Regions from separate parts of the Thioalkalivibrio sp. ALE25 genome, predicted to be linked through region 1. Evidence: predicted binding sites of a transcription regulator. Region 1 holds the regulator's gene; the other holds the start of a gene.

Evidence for each region. The regulator FliA, encoded in region 1, starts transcription of late flagellar genes. The targets are predictions, from matches to a motif close to GCTAAAGTTNNNNNNNNNNCNGCCGATA.
Region 2: a site for FliA is predicted at 2,392-2,419, ahead of C996_RS0109850 (methyl-accepting chemotaxis protein). Genes of this name have one in related genera too.

Annotation. Positions count from the first base shown of each region.
Region 1 covers NZ_KB897928.1:100,019-106,995, forward strand. Annotated here, with positions in the region: gene flhA (flagellar biosynthesis protein FlhA) at 1-677, shown strand, start outside; partial or broken gene flhF (flagellar biosynthesis protein FlhF) at 726-1,833, shown strand; gene C996_RS0104490 (MinD/ParA family protein) at 2,002-2,826, shown strand; gene C996_RS0104495 (RNA polymerase sigma factor FliA) at 2,823-3,590, shown strand; gene cheY (chemotaxis response regulator CheY) at 3,632-4,012, shown strand; gene C996_RS0104505 (protein phosphatase CheZ) at 4,108-4,884, shown strand; gene C996_RS0104510 (chemotaxis protein CheA) at 4,930-6,977, shown strand, end outside.
Region 2 covers NZ_KB897934.1:13,025-20,001, forward strand. Annotated here, with positions in the region: gene C996_RS0109840 (superoxide dismutase) at 53-634, opposite strand; gene C996_RS0109845 (DASS family sodium-coupled anion symporter) at 807-2,309, shown strand; gene C996_RS0109850 (methyl-accepting chemotaxis protein) at 2,489-4,399, shown strand; gene C996_RS0109855 (amidohydrolase family protein) at 4,830-5,657, opposite strand; gene C996_RS0109860 (glutathione S-transferase N-terminal domain-containing protein) at 5,680-6,114, opposite strand; gene C996_RS0109865 (DsrE family protein) at 6,556-6,977, opposite strand, start outside.

The sequences.
Region 1 (6,977 bases):
ATACCGTGGTCGACTGCGCCACGGTGATCGCGACCCATCTGTCACAGGTGTTCCGCGAGAACGCGCATCGCCTGATCGGCCACGAGGAGGCGCAGCACCTGCTCGACCAGCTGGCGCGCCATTCGCCGAAGCTGGTGGAAAACCTGGTGCCCAAGACGCTGTCCCTGTCCATCGTGCTGAAGGTGCTGCAGAACCTGCTGGCCGAGCAGGTCTCGATCCGCGACCTGCGCACGATCGCCGAAACCCTGGCAGACGAGGGGGTCAAGAGTCAGGATCCCGGCACTTTGACCGCGGCGGTGCGGGTGGCCCTGGCGCGCTCGATCGTGCAGGACCTGGTGGGGCCGGAGGACGAGCTGCCCCTGATCGCGCTGGATCCGTCGTTGGAACAGCTCTTGCATAAGTCCCTGCAGGGGAGCTCGGGCGGCACGGTTGGACTGGAGCCCGGGCTGGCGGAGCGGCTGCAGCGCTCGGTGGCCGATGCGGCCCGCCGCCAGGAGACGGCCGGACAGCCGGCGGTCCTGGTGGTGGCACCGGAGATCCGCTCCTGGATCGCCGGGTGGCTGCGCGGCGCGGTCCGCAGTCTGACCGTGCTGGCCTTCACCGAGATTCCGGACAATCGCCGGATCCGGGTGGTTGCCACCGTCGGCCAGGAAGAGTCGCAGAAGCAGTCCGCCTGAACGACACGATGAAGGGTTCCGCCGCGCGAGCGGCGCAGGAGAAAAAGCATGAACGTCAGACGATATCGGGCCCGGGACATGCGTGATGCGATGCGCCAGGTGCGCGAGCAGCAGGGCGAGGACGCGGTCATCCTGTCCAGTCGCCGGGTCGACGGCTGGCTGGAGGTGGTCGCGGCGCTGGAGGACGGCGCCGCGTCGGAGCCGGTAGCCGCGCAGGACGCGCCCGCGACGAGCCGCGAAGCGAGCACAACCGCCCGGCCGGCCCGCGAGCGCGGCGCCGGTCAGGCCGCAGCGTCGTGGCCGGCCGACCCGGAGCTGACCGCCATGCGGCAGGAGCTGCGCGACCTGCGCAGCCTGATGACGCGCCAGTATGCGGAGAGCGAAGAGGCGCGCTGGGCGGCCCGCCACCCGCTGGCGGCGGAATGCAAGGCGCGCCTGATCGACCGCGGGTTCAGCGACGCCCTGGCGCGCAGCCTGGCCGGAAGCATTCTCGATGACAGCTCGCCGGAACAGGCCTGGGAACGCCTGCGGGCGCGGTTGTCGGGCGCGATTGCCACCCACCGGCCGGACATCCTGGACGAGGGCGGCCTGCTGGCGCTGGTCGGGCCCACCGGCGTTGGCAAGACCACCACGCTGGCCCGCATCGCGCTGCGCCAGATCCGCCGCATGGGCCCGGATTCGGTTACGCTGGTCACCCTGGACAGCCAGCGCATCGGGGCCACGCGCCAGTTGCAGGCCTTCGCCCAGATGGCGGGGATCTCGGTGCGGGTGCTGCAGAACGCGAGAGAGTTGCGCGAACTGGCGCGCCGCGTGGAGGATGGGCACCTGATCCTGGTGGATACGGCGGGACAGGCCCCGCGGGCAGTGGAGGACGAATCCCTGTTCGCGCACCTGCCGCCGGACATCCGGGCCGAGAGCTGGCTGGTGGTGTCGGCGACGACCCAGGGGAGCGCGTTGCGGCGGGTGCTGGAGGCATTTCGCAAGGCGGAGCCCTCGGCGCTGGTGCTGACCAAGCTGGACGAGGCCGAGGAGCTGGGCGAGGTCCTGTCCGTACTGCTCGATCAGCACCTGGGGCTGGGGTTCGTCAGCGATGGCCAGCGTATTGCCGAGGACTTTCACCGGGTCGATACCGGGTATCTGACCCGACTGGCCCTGGAGGATGCCGCCGATGAACCCGGGGCAGCGGCCAATGCCCGCGAGACCTGGGCGGCCGAGCGCCTGGCGGAGATGGAACCGCCGCGGCGCGCGCGCGCCCAGGCACGTCCGGCACGGGCGGCGGAGCCCGCCACGCTGGAACTGATTCAACCGGTCGGGAAGGGGCGCTATGCCACGCACTAACAAGCCGTTGAAGGTCATCGCGGTTGCCTCGGGCAAGGGCGGGGTGGGCAAGACCAACGTATCGGTGAACCTGTCGGTGGGCCTAGCCCGGCTCGGGCGCGAGGTCATGCTGTTCGACGCCGATCTGGGCCTGGCCAACGTGGACCTGCTGCTGGGGATGCGTCCCGAGCGCACGCTGCACGACCTGGTGACCGGTGATGTGGAGAGCCTGGAAGATGTGCTCGTCCAGGGACCGGACGGGGTGAAGGTGGTGCCGTCGGCTTCCGGGATCGCGGCGATGGCCAACCTGACGCCGGCCGAGCATGCCGGTCTGATCCATGCCTTCAGCGCCTATCGCAAACCCCTGGATGTGCTGATCGTGGACACCGCGGCCGGCCTGCAGGAATCCGTGACGTCGTTTTGCCGCGCGGTCCAGGAGACCCTGGTGGTGGTCTGCGACGAGCCCGCCTCGATTACCGACGCTTATGCCCTGATCAAGGTCCTGCACCGCGATCATGGCCTGCGTCGCTTCCGCATGGTGACGAACATGGTCGACGGCCGCGAAGGCGCCGAGCGACTGATGCAGAAACTCAATACCGTCTGCGGCAACTACCTGCCGGAGGTGGTGCTCGACCTGGCCGGCTATATTCCGATGGATGATCACCTGCGCAAGGCGGTGCAGAAACGCGCGCCAGTGGTACAGCAGTACCCCGGGAGCCCGGCGGGGAAGGCCTTTGCCGAACTGGCACGGACCGTGGACCGCTGGCCGGTGGGCGGCGGTGACCAAGGTGGCGTCGGGTTTTTCGTGGAACGGATGCTGCAGAGCGCATGATGACGACGCGTAATCGACTTTCCGGCTATCAGGCGGCCTCCGCGGCCAGCGGCGGGCACGAGGAGCTGATTGCCGATCACGTCGAGCTGGTCCACCGCATCGCCCATCACCTGATGGCGCGGCTCCCCGCCTCGGTGCAGGTGGATGACCTGATTCAGGCGGGCATGATCGGGCTGCTCGAGGCGGCGCGCCAGTTCGAGGGCGGCCAGGGCGCGACCTTTGCCACCTACGCCGGGATCCGCATCCGTGGCGCGATGATCGACGAGCTGCGCCGCAGTGACTGGACACCGCGTTCGGTGCACCGCAACAGTCGGCGTATTGCCGCCGCGATCCAGACCGTCGAGGCGCGCGAGGGGCGGGCGGCGCGTGGCAGCGAGGTCGCCGCCGAGCTGGACGTGCCGATCGACCAGTACTACGAGATGCTGCAGGATCACGCCGGGGCCCACCTGTTCGCCCTGGACGACCTCGGCGGGGGTGACGACGGGGCCGATCGCGTGATCGAAGGGCAGGAGGTGTCGCCGGCCCGCACCCTCGAGGCCGGTGAGTTCCGTCAGGAACTGGCCGAAGCCCTCGGCGACCTCCCCGAACGCGAGCGGCTGGTGCTGTCGCTCTACTACATCGAAGAGCTCAACCTGCGCGAGATCGGCGCCGTGCTGGGCGTGACCGAGTCGCGCGTCAGCCAGATCCGAAGTCAGGCCACCATTCGACTGCGCGCCCGCCTGGGTTCGTGGCTCGAAGACGGTACGGCTTTGCAGTTATTCTAAAACCCACCCTACGAATCCCGGAGTGACGTGTGGACAAGGGAATGAAGATTCTCATCGTGGACGACTTTTCCACGATGCGGCGCATTATCAAGAACCTGTTGCGTGATCTTGGCTTCAACAATACCCAGGAAGCCGACGACGGCAGCACCGCGCTGCCGATGCTGCAGAACGGGGATTTCGACTTTCTGATCACCGACTGGAACATGCCCAACATGCCGGGGATCGACTTGCTGAAGGCCGTGCGCGCCGACCCGAACCTCAAGTCCATGCCGGTGCTGATGGTAACGGCGGAGGCCAAGCGCGACCAGATCGTCGAGGCGGCCGAGGCGGGCGTGAACGGCTACGTGGTCAAGCCGTTCACCGCCGAGACGCTGAAGGAGAAGATCGACAAGATCTTCGAACGCATTGAAGCACAGGGATAATCATGGGCCTGTGACCGATATGCCCGACGCCCGTGGCACCGACCGCCGCGGGCGTCGTCCGAAACCTTCCGCGCCGTACCCGCAAGAGGCTTCTCATGACTGAACAGGAACACCCACCACGCGACGATCAGCTGGAGCTTGCGCGGCAGTTGGTCAAGACGCTGGAGGCGGGCGACGACACGGGCGCCCGGGCGCTGGTGCAGGATCTGGCGCGCCCCTATGACCGCGAACTCTTCGACGAGCTGGGCAAGCTGACCCGTGATCTTCACGAGGCCCTGCAAAGCTTCCGCGGCGATTCGCGTCTGGTCGAACTGACCCAGGCGGAGATCCCGGACGCAAAGGAACGCCTGAATTACGTGGTCACGATGACCGAACAGGCGGCCCACGACACCATGAATGCCATCGAGTCGAGCCTGCCGATCGCGGAGTCGTTCAGTCAGCAGGCGGCCGACCTGACGGCGAAGTGGACGCGCTTTCGCAACCGCCAGCTCTCGGTGGAGGAGTTCCGGGACTTTGCCCGCGAGCTCGACACGTTCTTCGCGCAGGCGGGGGAAGACACCGAGGAGCTGCGCCGGCTGCTCTCCGAGGTGCTGATGGCACAGAGCTATCAGGATATTACCGGCCAGGTGATTCGCCGCGTGATCCAGCTGGTGACCGACCTGGAAGAGAACCTGGTGTCCCTGATCCGGCTCTCCAGTGGGCGCATGGAGCAGGTCGAGGCGGCCGAGGCGTCGCTTGAACAACGCGAGGAGGATCGCGAGGCGGACCGCAAGGGTCACGGTCCCAGCGTGCCCAAGACTCAAGATTCCGCCGCGGATGTCGTTCAAGGACAGGACGAGGTGGACGATCTGCTATCGAGCCTGGGCTTCTAGGCAGTTCCCCTCATGCGAATGGCGCCACGCGACCGGAGAGACTGAATGGCCATCGACCCCAATGACGAAATCCTTCAGGACTTCCTGATCGAGGCCGGGGAACTGCTGGAGGGGCTCAACGAGCAACTCATCGACCTGGAACAGAATCCGGATGACCGGGATCTGCTGAATGCGGTCTTTCGTAGCTTCCATACCATCAAGGGCGGGGCCGGCTTCCTGAGCCTGGATCCCCTGGTGACCGTGTGCCATCACGCGGAGGACGTCTTCAACCTGCTGCGTAACGGTGAGCGGCGGGCGGACAGTCACCTGATGGACACCATGCTGCGGGTGCTGGATACCCTGAACGTGATGTTCGGGGACCTGCGCTCCGGCGTGGATCCCACGCCCGCCGAGGCCGACCTGGTGGAAAACCTCCGGCGCATGGCGAACAACGAGGACGTGGCGGCGGAGCCCGCCGCGCCGCCGCCCCCGGAACCCGAGCCGGAGCCAGAGCCCGAACCGCAAGCGGATACGGATGCGGAACCGGCGGCGGATGGCGAAGCGATGGTCGGTGCCGGTGACGAGATCACCGACGACGAATTCGAGGCCCTGCTCGACAGCCTGCACGGCGATCAGCCGCCGAAGCCCGTGGAGACGGGCTCCACCGCGGGCGATGCGGCCGGAGAAGAACCGGCTGCGGAGGGTGAGGGTAGCTCCGGCGACCTGATCACCGACGACGAATTCGAGAACCTGCTGGACGAGTTGCAGGCCAAGGGCGCCGGGCCGGCCGCTACCGGGGCGGTCCCCAGCCCCGCGGACGAAGAACCTGCGGAAGCCTCGCCGGCCTCGCCCGAACCCGCCGAACCGGAGAAGGCCGCCGCACCCGCCGATACCCCCGCGGGAGGCCAGGGCGGAGGCGGCGGCGTGCGTGCTGGAGGCGGAGGTGCCGAGGGGGGTGGACGCGCGGCCCCGCAGGGCGAGACCTCCGTGCGCGTCGATACCGAGCGCCTGGACGAGATCATGAACCTGGTGGGCGAACTGGTTCTGGTACGCAACCGGCTGAGCATGCTGCGCTCGCAGCATGTCGATGACGAGCTGGGCAAGGCGATCAGCTCCCTGGCCCTGGTGACCTCGGATCTGCAGACCTCGGTGATGAAGACCCGCATGCAGCCGGTGAAGAAGGTCTTCAACCGCTTCCCGCGCGTGATCCGCGATCTCTCCCGCAATCTGGGCAAGGAGATCGAGCTGGAGATCTTCGGCGAGGACACCGACCTCGACAAGAACCTGGTCGAGGCCCTGTCGGATCCGCTGGTGCACCTGGTCCGGAATGCCGTGGACCACGGCATCGAGACCCCCGAGGTACGCGAGGCGGCGGGCAAGCCGCGCAAGGGGACCGTAGTGCTGGGGGCCGCCCAGGAAGGCGATCACATCGCGCTGCTGATCAAGGACGACGGCGGCGGCATGGACCCGCAGGCCCTGCGGCGCAAGGCCGTGGAGAAAGGCCTGATGGAACCGGCCATGGCCGAGCGCATGACCGATCGCGAGGCCTTCAACGTGATCTTCATGGCCGGCTTCTCGACCAAGACCGAGATCTCCGACGTCTCCGGCCGCGGGGTCGGGATGGACGTGGTCAAGACCAAGATCTCGCAGCTCAACGGCACCATCGAAATCGACTCCGAGGTGGGCGTGGGCACCACGCTGCGGGTCAAGCTGCCCCTGACGCTGGCGATCCTGCCCGCGCTGATGGTGATCCTGGACGGCCGGCGCTTCGCCATCCCGCTGGCGTCGGTGTCCGAGATCCTGGATCTGGACCTCACGAAGACGCATTACGTGGATGACCAGGAGGTCATCATCGTGCGCAAGCAGGCACTGCCGATTCACTACCTCAAGCGCTGGCTGAAGCCGGGCCACGAGCCCGAGCCGCGCAAGGACGCCCATGTGGTCGTGGTGCATACCGCCGATCGCAAGGTAGGTCTGGTGGTGGATGATCTCGTCGGTCAGGAAGAGGTGGTCATCAAGCCCCTTGGGCAGAATCTGCAGGGCGTGAAGGGCCTGGCGGGTGCCACGATTACCGGGGATGGCGGGATCGCGTTGATCCTGGATGTCTCGGATCT
Region 2 (6,977 bases), on a different contig from region 1:
GGCGCGGCCGCGTCATGCGGCCAAAGGCGCCTAGTTTAGTCCGCTTGGGACTTTACTTCATCTGCTGGGCCACAAAGTCCCAGTTCACCACGGCCCAGAAGTTCTCGAGGTACTTCGGGCGGGCGTTGCGGTAGTCGATGTAGTAGGCGTGTTCCCAGACGTCGCAGGTCAGCAGCGGGGTCTTGCCGTCGCGCAGCGGGTTCGCGGCGTTGGAGGTGTTGACGATCTCCACCGAGCCATCATTGTTCTGCACCAGCCAGGTCCAGCCGGAGCCGAAGTTGCCAACGGCGGACTCGTTGAACTTCTCCTTGAAGGCGTCGAAGGAGCCGAAGGCGCTGTTGATGGCATCGGCCAGCTTGCCCGAGGGCTCGCCGCCGGCGTTCGGGGCCATGCAGTTGAAGTAGAAGGTGTGGTTCCAGACCTGGGCGCCGTTGTTGAAGATGCCGCCGGCCGGGGCCTTCTTGATGATGTCTTCCAGCGTGGCGTTTTCGAACTCGGAGCCCGGCAGCAGGCCGTTCAGCTTGGTCACGTAGGTCGCGTGGTGCTTGTCGTGATGGTATTCCAGCGTCTCGGCGGAGATGTGCGGCTCCAGCGCGTTCTTGGCGTAGGGCAGATCGGGCAGTTCGTAGGCCATGAAAGACTCCTTGGACAGTGTCGTGAGAAACTGCTGTGGCAGCGTCCCGAAACGGGGACGCCGCATAACGGGACAACGATAGTCACGTTGCCCGGACGATGCAATTTCCGATGGTACGGGTTGGTTTTGGCCCGGGCCGTATACCCTGATGCTTCACCGACGAAAGAGGCCCATGGCAGCGACCGAGGACACGGCAGGGCAACGCGACACCCAACCGGAAAAGACCCCTCCGGTGAACTGGCGCGGGCGCATCGGTCTGTTGCTGGGGCCGGCGATCTTCGTCATCTTCCTGCTGGTGCCGGCCCCGGCGGGGTTCGATCCGGCGGCCTGGCGGGTTCTGGGCCTGACGCTGTTCATGGCGACCTGGTGGATCAGCGAGGCCCTGCCGCTGCCGGTGACGGCGCTCCTGCCGATCGCGGTCCTGCCGGTGCTCGACATCGTGCCCATGGACGAGGCCACCGCGCCGTACGCGAATCCGATCATTTTCCTGTTCATGGGCGGCTTCGCCATTGCCCTGGCCGTGCAGCGCTGGGATCTCCACCGGCGCATGGCGCTGGCGATCGTGGCGCGCGCCGGCAATCGCCTGCATGTGCTGGTGGGGGCCTTCATGCTGGCCACGGCGGGGTTGTCCATGTGGGTCAGCAATACCGCGACGGCGGCCCTGATGCTGCCGATCGCGCTCTCGGTGCTGGGGCTGATCGAGCGCGGCGCGCCGCCACAGGGGCAGGACATGGAGTCGCGACGCCCGGCCCTGGCGCTCCTGCTGGGCATCGCGTTCGCCGCGAACATCGGGGGCATGGCGACCATCATCGGTTCGCCGCCGAATGCCCTGACGGCCGCGTACCTCGGCGATCGCCACGGGATGGAGATCGGGTTCCTGGAATGGATGACCTTGGGGCTGCCGCTGGCGGCGGTGTTGCTGGCCCTTGCGTGGTGGTCGCTGACTCGCTGGGTGTTTCCGGTGCACCGGGTGGAGCTGAACGGTCTGCGCGCGCTGCTGGACGAACAGCGCGCGACCGTGGGCCCCTGGTCGGTCGCGGAAAAGCGGGTGGCCGGGGTGTTTCTGCTGGTTGCGCTGGCCTGGCTGACACGGCCGCTGCTCGAGGGCTGGCTGCCGATCTCGCTGACCGATGCCGGCATCGCGATCCTCGGGGCCGGGTTGCTGTTCTTGGTGCCGTCGGGGTCGCGCGAACAGCGCCGACTGCTGAGCTGGGACAACACGCGCGAGCTCCCCTGGGGCGTGCTGTTGCTGGTAGGCGGGGGCTTGAGCCTGGGTGCGGCGATCGAGTCCAGCGGGCTGGCGGAGCTGGCGGCGGACGCCCTGGTGATCGCCCAGGCCTGGCCGCTGATCCTGATCATGGCCGGGGTGGCGCTCCTGACCATGACCCTGAGTCATGTGACGAGCAATACCGCGACAGCGGCCACGCTGTTGCCGCTGGTGACCGCGTTCGCGCTGAGCATGGACGTGCCCGTGCTGTTGCTGGCCCTGCCGGTGGCGTTTGCCGCGTCGGTGGCCTTCATGCTGCCGGTGGCGACGCCACCCAACGCCATCGTGTTCGCCAGCAACCGGCTGCGGGTGCTGGACATGGTGCGTGGCGGGGCATTGCTCTCGGTGCTGGCGCTGGTGCTGATCAGCCTGGTGGTCTACGCGTTTGCCGAGATTCTGTTGTTGTAGCCCGTCTGAGCGCGGAGCTCGGAAGCGGCCCACCGAAGCAATCTTGTCCCCTGAGAACCTGTGGGGAAGAAAGTACCTTCGTATTCAAGTTTTAGGATTCGCCGCCGCTAGGAAGGACGACTGACCTGAATCTTGATTCTGAAGCCGGCCGTGACCGGTCTAGGAAAGGACGCGCAGACATGTTTGAGAATATCCGGATTGGTGTACGGCTCATGGTGGGCATCATCGGCGTGGTCGTACTCGCCGTGGTGCTGACGCTGGTGGTGGTGATGAACGCCCTGGGCACGATGGCGGATCGCGCCGAACAGCGCGAGCTGAACGACCTGGCCGGACAGTTGCTGGATCGGCTGGACCAGGAGGCGGCGCGGGCCACGGCGATGGCCGAGACGGTCGCCCGCATCCCGGATGTCCAGGAGGCACTGGCCACGGGTGATCGCGAGCGCCTGGCCGCGATGACCGTGCCGACCTTCGAGTCGCTGAGCACGGACTACGGAGTGCGCCAGTACCAGTTCCATACGCCGCCGGCGACATCCTTCCTGCGCGTGCATCGTCCGGACCGCTACGATGACGACCTGTCCGGCTTCCGCCAGACCGTGGTCGATACCAACAACAATCAGGCGCCGATCTCCGGTCTGGAAGAGGGTGTGGCGGGCCTCGGGATTCGAGGTGTCGTGCCGATCGCCCATGATGGCGAACACGTGGGCTCGGTGGAGTTTGGCCTGTCCTTCGGTGATCCCTTCTTCGAGCAGTTTACCGAGGAGCTGGGGGCGCCGGTCGCGCTGTACCTGCGGGACGACGGACGTTTCAGCCGCTTTGGCGGCACCATCGATGGCGAGGCCACCTTCAGCGCCGCCGAGATGCGCGAGGTGCTCGGCGGCGAGCGACACGTGCGCAACGTGACCTACCAGGGCAAGCCGATGGCGGTGATCGCGCGGCCGGTGATGGACTTCTCCGGGGACGCGGTGGGCGTCCTCGAGCTGATGGTCGATCGCAGTGCCTATGTCGACATGGCGCGCAATGCCACAGGTACCGTGGTGATGGTCGGCGTGATTGCTGTGGTCCTGGGCGCGCTGCTGGCCTGGTTCCTGACGCGCAGCATCGTGCGGCCGTTGTGCCAGACCGTGGACCGTCTGAACGACATCGCTAGTGGCGAAGGGGACCTGACGCGTCAGCTGAAGGTATCCGGCAAGAACGAGCTGGGGGATCTCTCCATCGCTTTCAATAACTTCGTGGAGAAGATCCGGGTGCTGATCCAGCAGGTGGCGGCCGGTTCCGACCAGGTAGCGGCCGCGGCCAACGAGCTGTCCGCGACCAGCGAGGAGACCAACGAGCAGGTCCGCCGCCAGAAGGCGGAGACCGACCAGGTCGCCACCGCGATGAACGAGATGACGGCCACCGTGCAGGAAGTGGCCCGGAATGCGGCGGACGCCGCCGCCGCCGCGCAGACCACCGATCAGGATGCGAACGCCGGCCAGCAGGTGGTGCAGAAGACGGTCACCGCGATCAATGGCCTGTCCACTCAGGTGGACAGCGCCGCCGAGGTGGTCAGTCGTCTGTCGCAGGACGCCGAGGAGATCAACAAGGTCCTCGAGGTGATCGGCGACATTGCCGATCAGACCAACCTGCTGGCGCTGAACGCGGCGATCGAGGCCGCCCGCGCCGGCGAGCAGGGCCGTGGCTTCGCGGTGGTGGCGGACGAGGTGCGCACGCTGGCCAGCCGCACTCAGGACTCGACCCACGAGATCCAGCAGATGATCGAGCGGGTCCAGACCGGCACGCGCGAGGCGGTGCAGGCGATGGAAGACGGCCGTGCCAAGGCCCACGAGAGCGTGGAGCAGGTGAACCTGGCCGGCGAGTCGCTGGTCGCGATTACGCAATCCGTCACCCGCATCAGCGACATGAACACGCAGATCGCCAGCGCCGCCGAGGAACAGTCCACGGTGGCCGAGGAGATCAACCGCAACGTGGCCAACATCACCGAGGTGCTGGATCAGACCGCGTCGGGTTCGGAGCAGATCCGCAATGCGTCCGAGGAGCTGTCCAAGCTGGCCTCCGAGCAGCAGCAGCGCGTGGGTCAGTTCAAGGTCTGATCACGATCAGGTGCCGGGAGCCGAGCCCGCCATCCTTTTGGGGTGGCGGGCTTTTTCATGCGTGTGTGGTTGAACGGCTTGGTTCACCACGAAGTGCACGAAGGCACGAAGAAGGGCTGGGTCGAGGGCGAAAACCGGTCTACAGGAAGAGGAGAAGATTGGAAGCGAGATTGATGGGGTAGTGGATCGGGCACGGTCTGACGGGGAGGGTTGGTTGGAGGCCTGGTGCTCGAGCGGACGCGGGCGGGGGCTTCGCGGGCGAGCCCGCTCCCACAGGGGGCTCGGCCGGCGGGCTGGACGGGTCACGGCGTCGGCCAGGCCCCGGGCGGTTTTAGCCGATTCATCCTTCGAATCTTTCGGCCTTCCTGTGAATCGCCCTTGACCTGGCCCTTCTTCGTGCCTTCGTGCGCTTCGTGGTGAATCCAGGCCCTTACTGGGCGGGAAAGAGCCTTTCGCCGTTCTCCCATGCGATCGCGCGGGCGACGTCCTCGGGGAGTTGTTCCAGCCAGGCGCGGGTCTCGTCCTTCAGGCGCGTGTACTGTTCCCAGCGGGTGCGCGTGAAGGTGTCCACGCCGATCATGAAGCGGTCGGGGTGGGCCAGGAAGAGCTCGAACCAGGCGTCGTCGATCTGGCCGCCGGGATTGATGCGCGGGTTGCGCATGGACAGGTCCATGTTCATGCGCGGGTGGCGTTCGAGGTAGTCCTGCACCAGCGGCGGGTACGCGTAGCTGCCGGCATGGGCCCAGAGGATGCGGACCTCGGGATGGGTCGCGTAGGCGTGGTCGATTACGGCGGGGTCGCCGTGGATCATGATGGTGAGGTCGCGCGCCACGGCCAGGTCCAGCAGCTGCTCGAAACCGGGGGCGAAGCGGTCATCCGCCAGGATATGGAACTCGCCCAGGCCGCGCCATTTCACGTCGGATTCATCGAGCATGCGGGCGACGCGGTCGCCGAGATCCTCGACATGCATCCAGTCCATCTTCTTGCCCAGCCGCTGCGAAACCTCCAGGAACGGCACGATGCGCGTATCGGACCCGGCCTTGAGGCGGCGGATCAGATCGTCTTCGGGGGCCATGACGATGGCGCTGCGCACCTCGTTGGCGGCCAGGGTACGCGCGACGTCGCTAATGCCGAAGTGTGCGGCCTCGGCCGGCCGGTAGTGCAGGTGGGCGTCAAAGATCGGCGAAGCGGCGCTGGCCGCCGCGAATGGCAGGGTCAGCAGGAGCGCGAGCAGGGAACGACGGATGGAGTGATACATGGTCTTCGGCTGTCGCTCCGGGTCAGGAACGCGGCGGGGCGTCGGTGGCGGCGGCCGGCGCGGCCTGTTGCGGATCGAAGCGCTCGCGCAGGTAACGGATGATCGCGTCGGATTCGTACAGCCAGCGCACCGAGTGGTCGTCTTCCTCGATGCGCAGGCAGGGCACCTGGAGGCGGCCGCCCTCATTCTGCAGCTCCTCGCGCCATGGCCCGGCGGCCTGGGCGTTGCGCAGTTCGATGTCCAGCGAAAGCCGCTGCATGGCGCGTCGGGCCTTGATGCAGAACGGGCAGGCCGGGAAGTGATAGAGGGCCAGATGGCGGGTTTGCTCGTCGACCCGGGCCTGTTCGGCCGGGTCGCGCTCGATGCCGCGCGGGCGCGAGACGCGCTCCCCGATCAGCATGAACGGGGTCAGGATCAGGCGCACGCCACGGAAGAAGGTTCGGATCAGGAATCGCATGCGGAAAGCATGCCACAGGAGCCCGACGGCGTTACAGCATCCCGACGGCCAGAGTGTTAGTCATGCTGCTGCAAGGGCGGTTTAAGGGCGGATTCACCACGAAGCGCACGAAGGCACGAAGAAGGGGCGGGTCAAGGGCGGAGAATCGATTTACAGGAAGAGGGGAAGATTGGAAGAGATATGGATCGGGTAATGGGTCTGGCAGGGCCCGGCGGGGAGGGGTGTTTTGAAGGCCGGTGGCTGAGTGGGCGCGGGCGGGGGCTTCGCGGGCAAGCCCGCTCCCACAGGGGGTTGCCCGGTGCGTTTGCCGGGTTCCGGCCGGTTCTGGCCGATCCATCCTTCGCATCTTCCAGCCTTCCTGTGAACTGCCTTTGACTTTGACCTGGCCCTTCTTCGTGCCTTCGTGCGCTTCGTGGTGAAAAAGGTCTTTCAATCAGTAGGTCAGGGATTGCCGAAGTCGAACTGCCAGGGGTCCTGTTCGGGGGCGTCGAGCAGGGAGGGGCGCAGGCGGATGATCTCGAAGCCGAGCGCGCGGTAGTCGTCGAGGCGATCCGGGGCCAGATCGGCGACCTCCACGAAGTCGGCGAAGGCGTCGGCCTCGATGCCGCGCCAGTCTGCGAAGGTGCCACAGACGGCGACGCTTACGTCTTCGTCGCGCACCAGTGCCTCGACCTCGGCGTGCAGGCCGGGGTGCTGGCCGGCCTCGCCGCGGGTGAGGGTGAACTGCTCCGCGCCGTGGGCGACGATGGCCACCGGGAAATCCGGGTCGTCTTCGCGCAGCCGGGCGATGTTCGCGCGGATCTCGGGAAGCAGCGCGGCGAGTGCCGCGCGGTCATTCTCGATGATCTCGAAGACCACGCCGG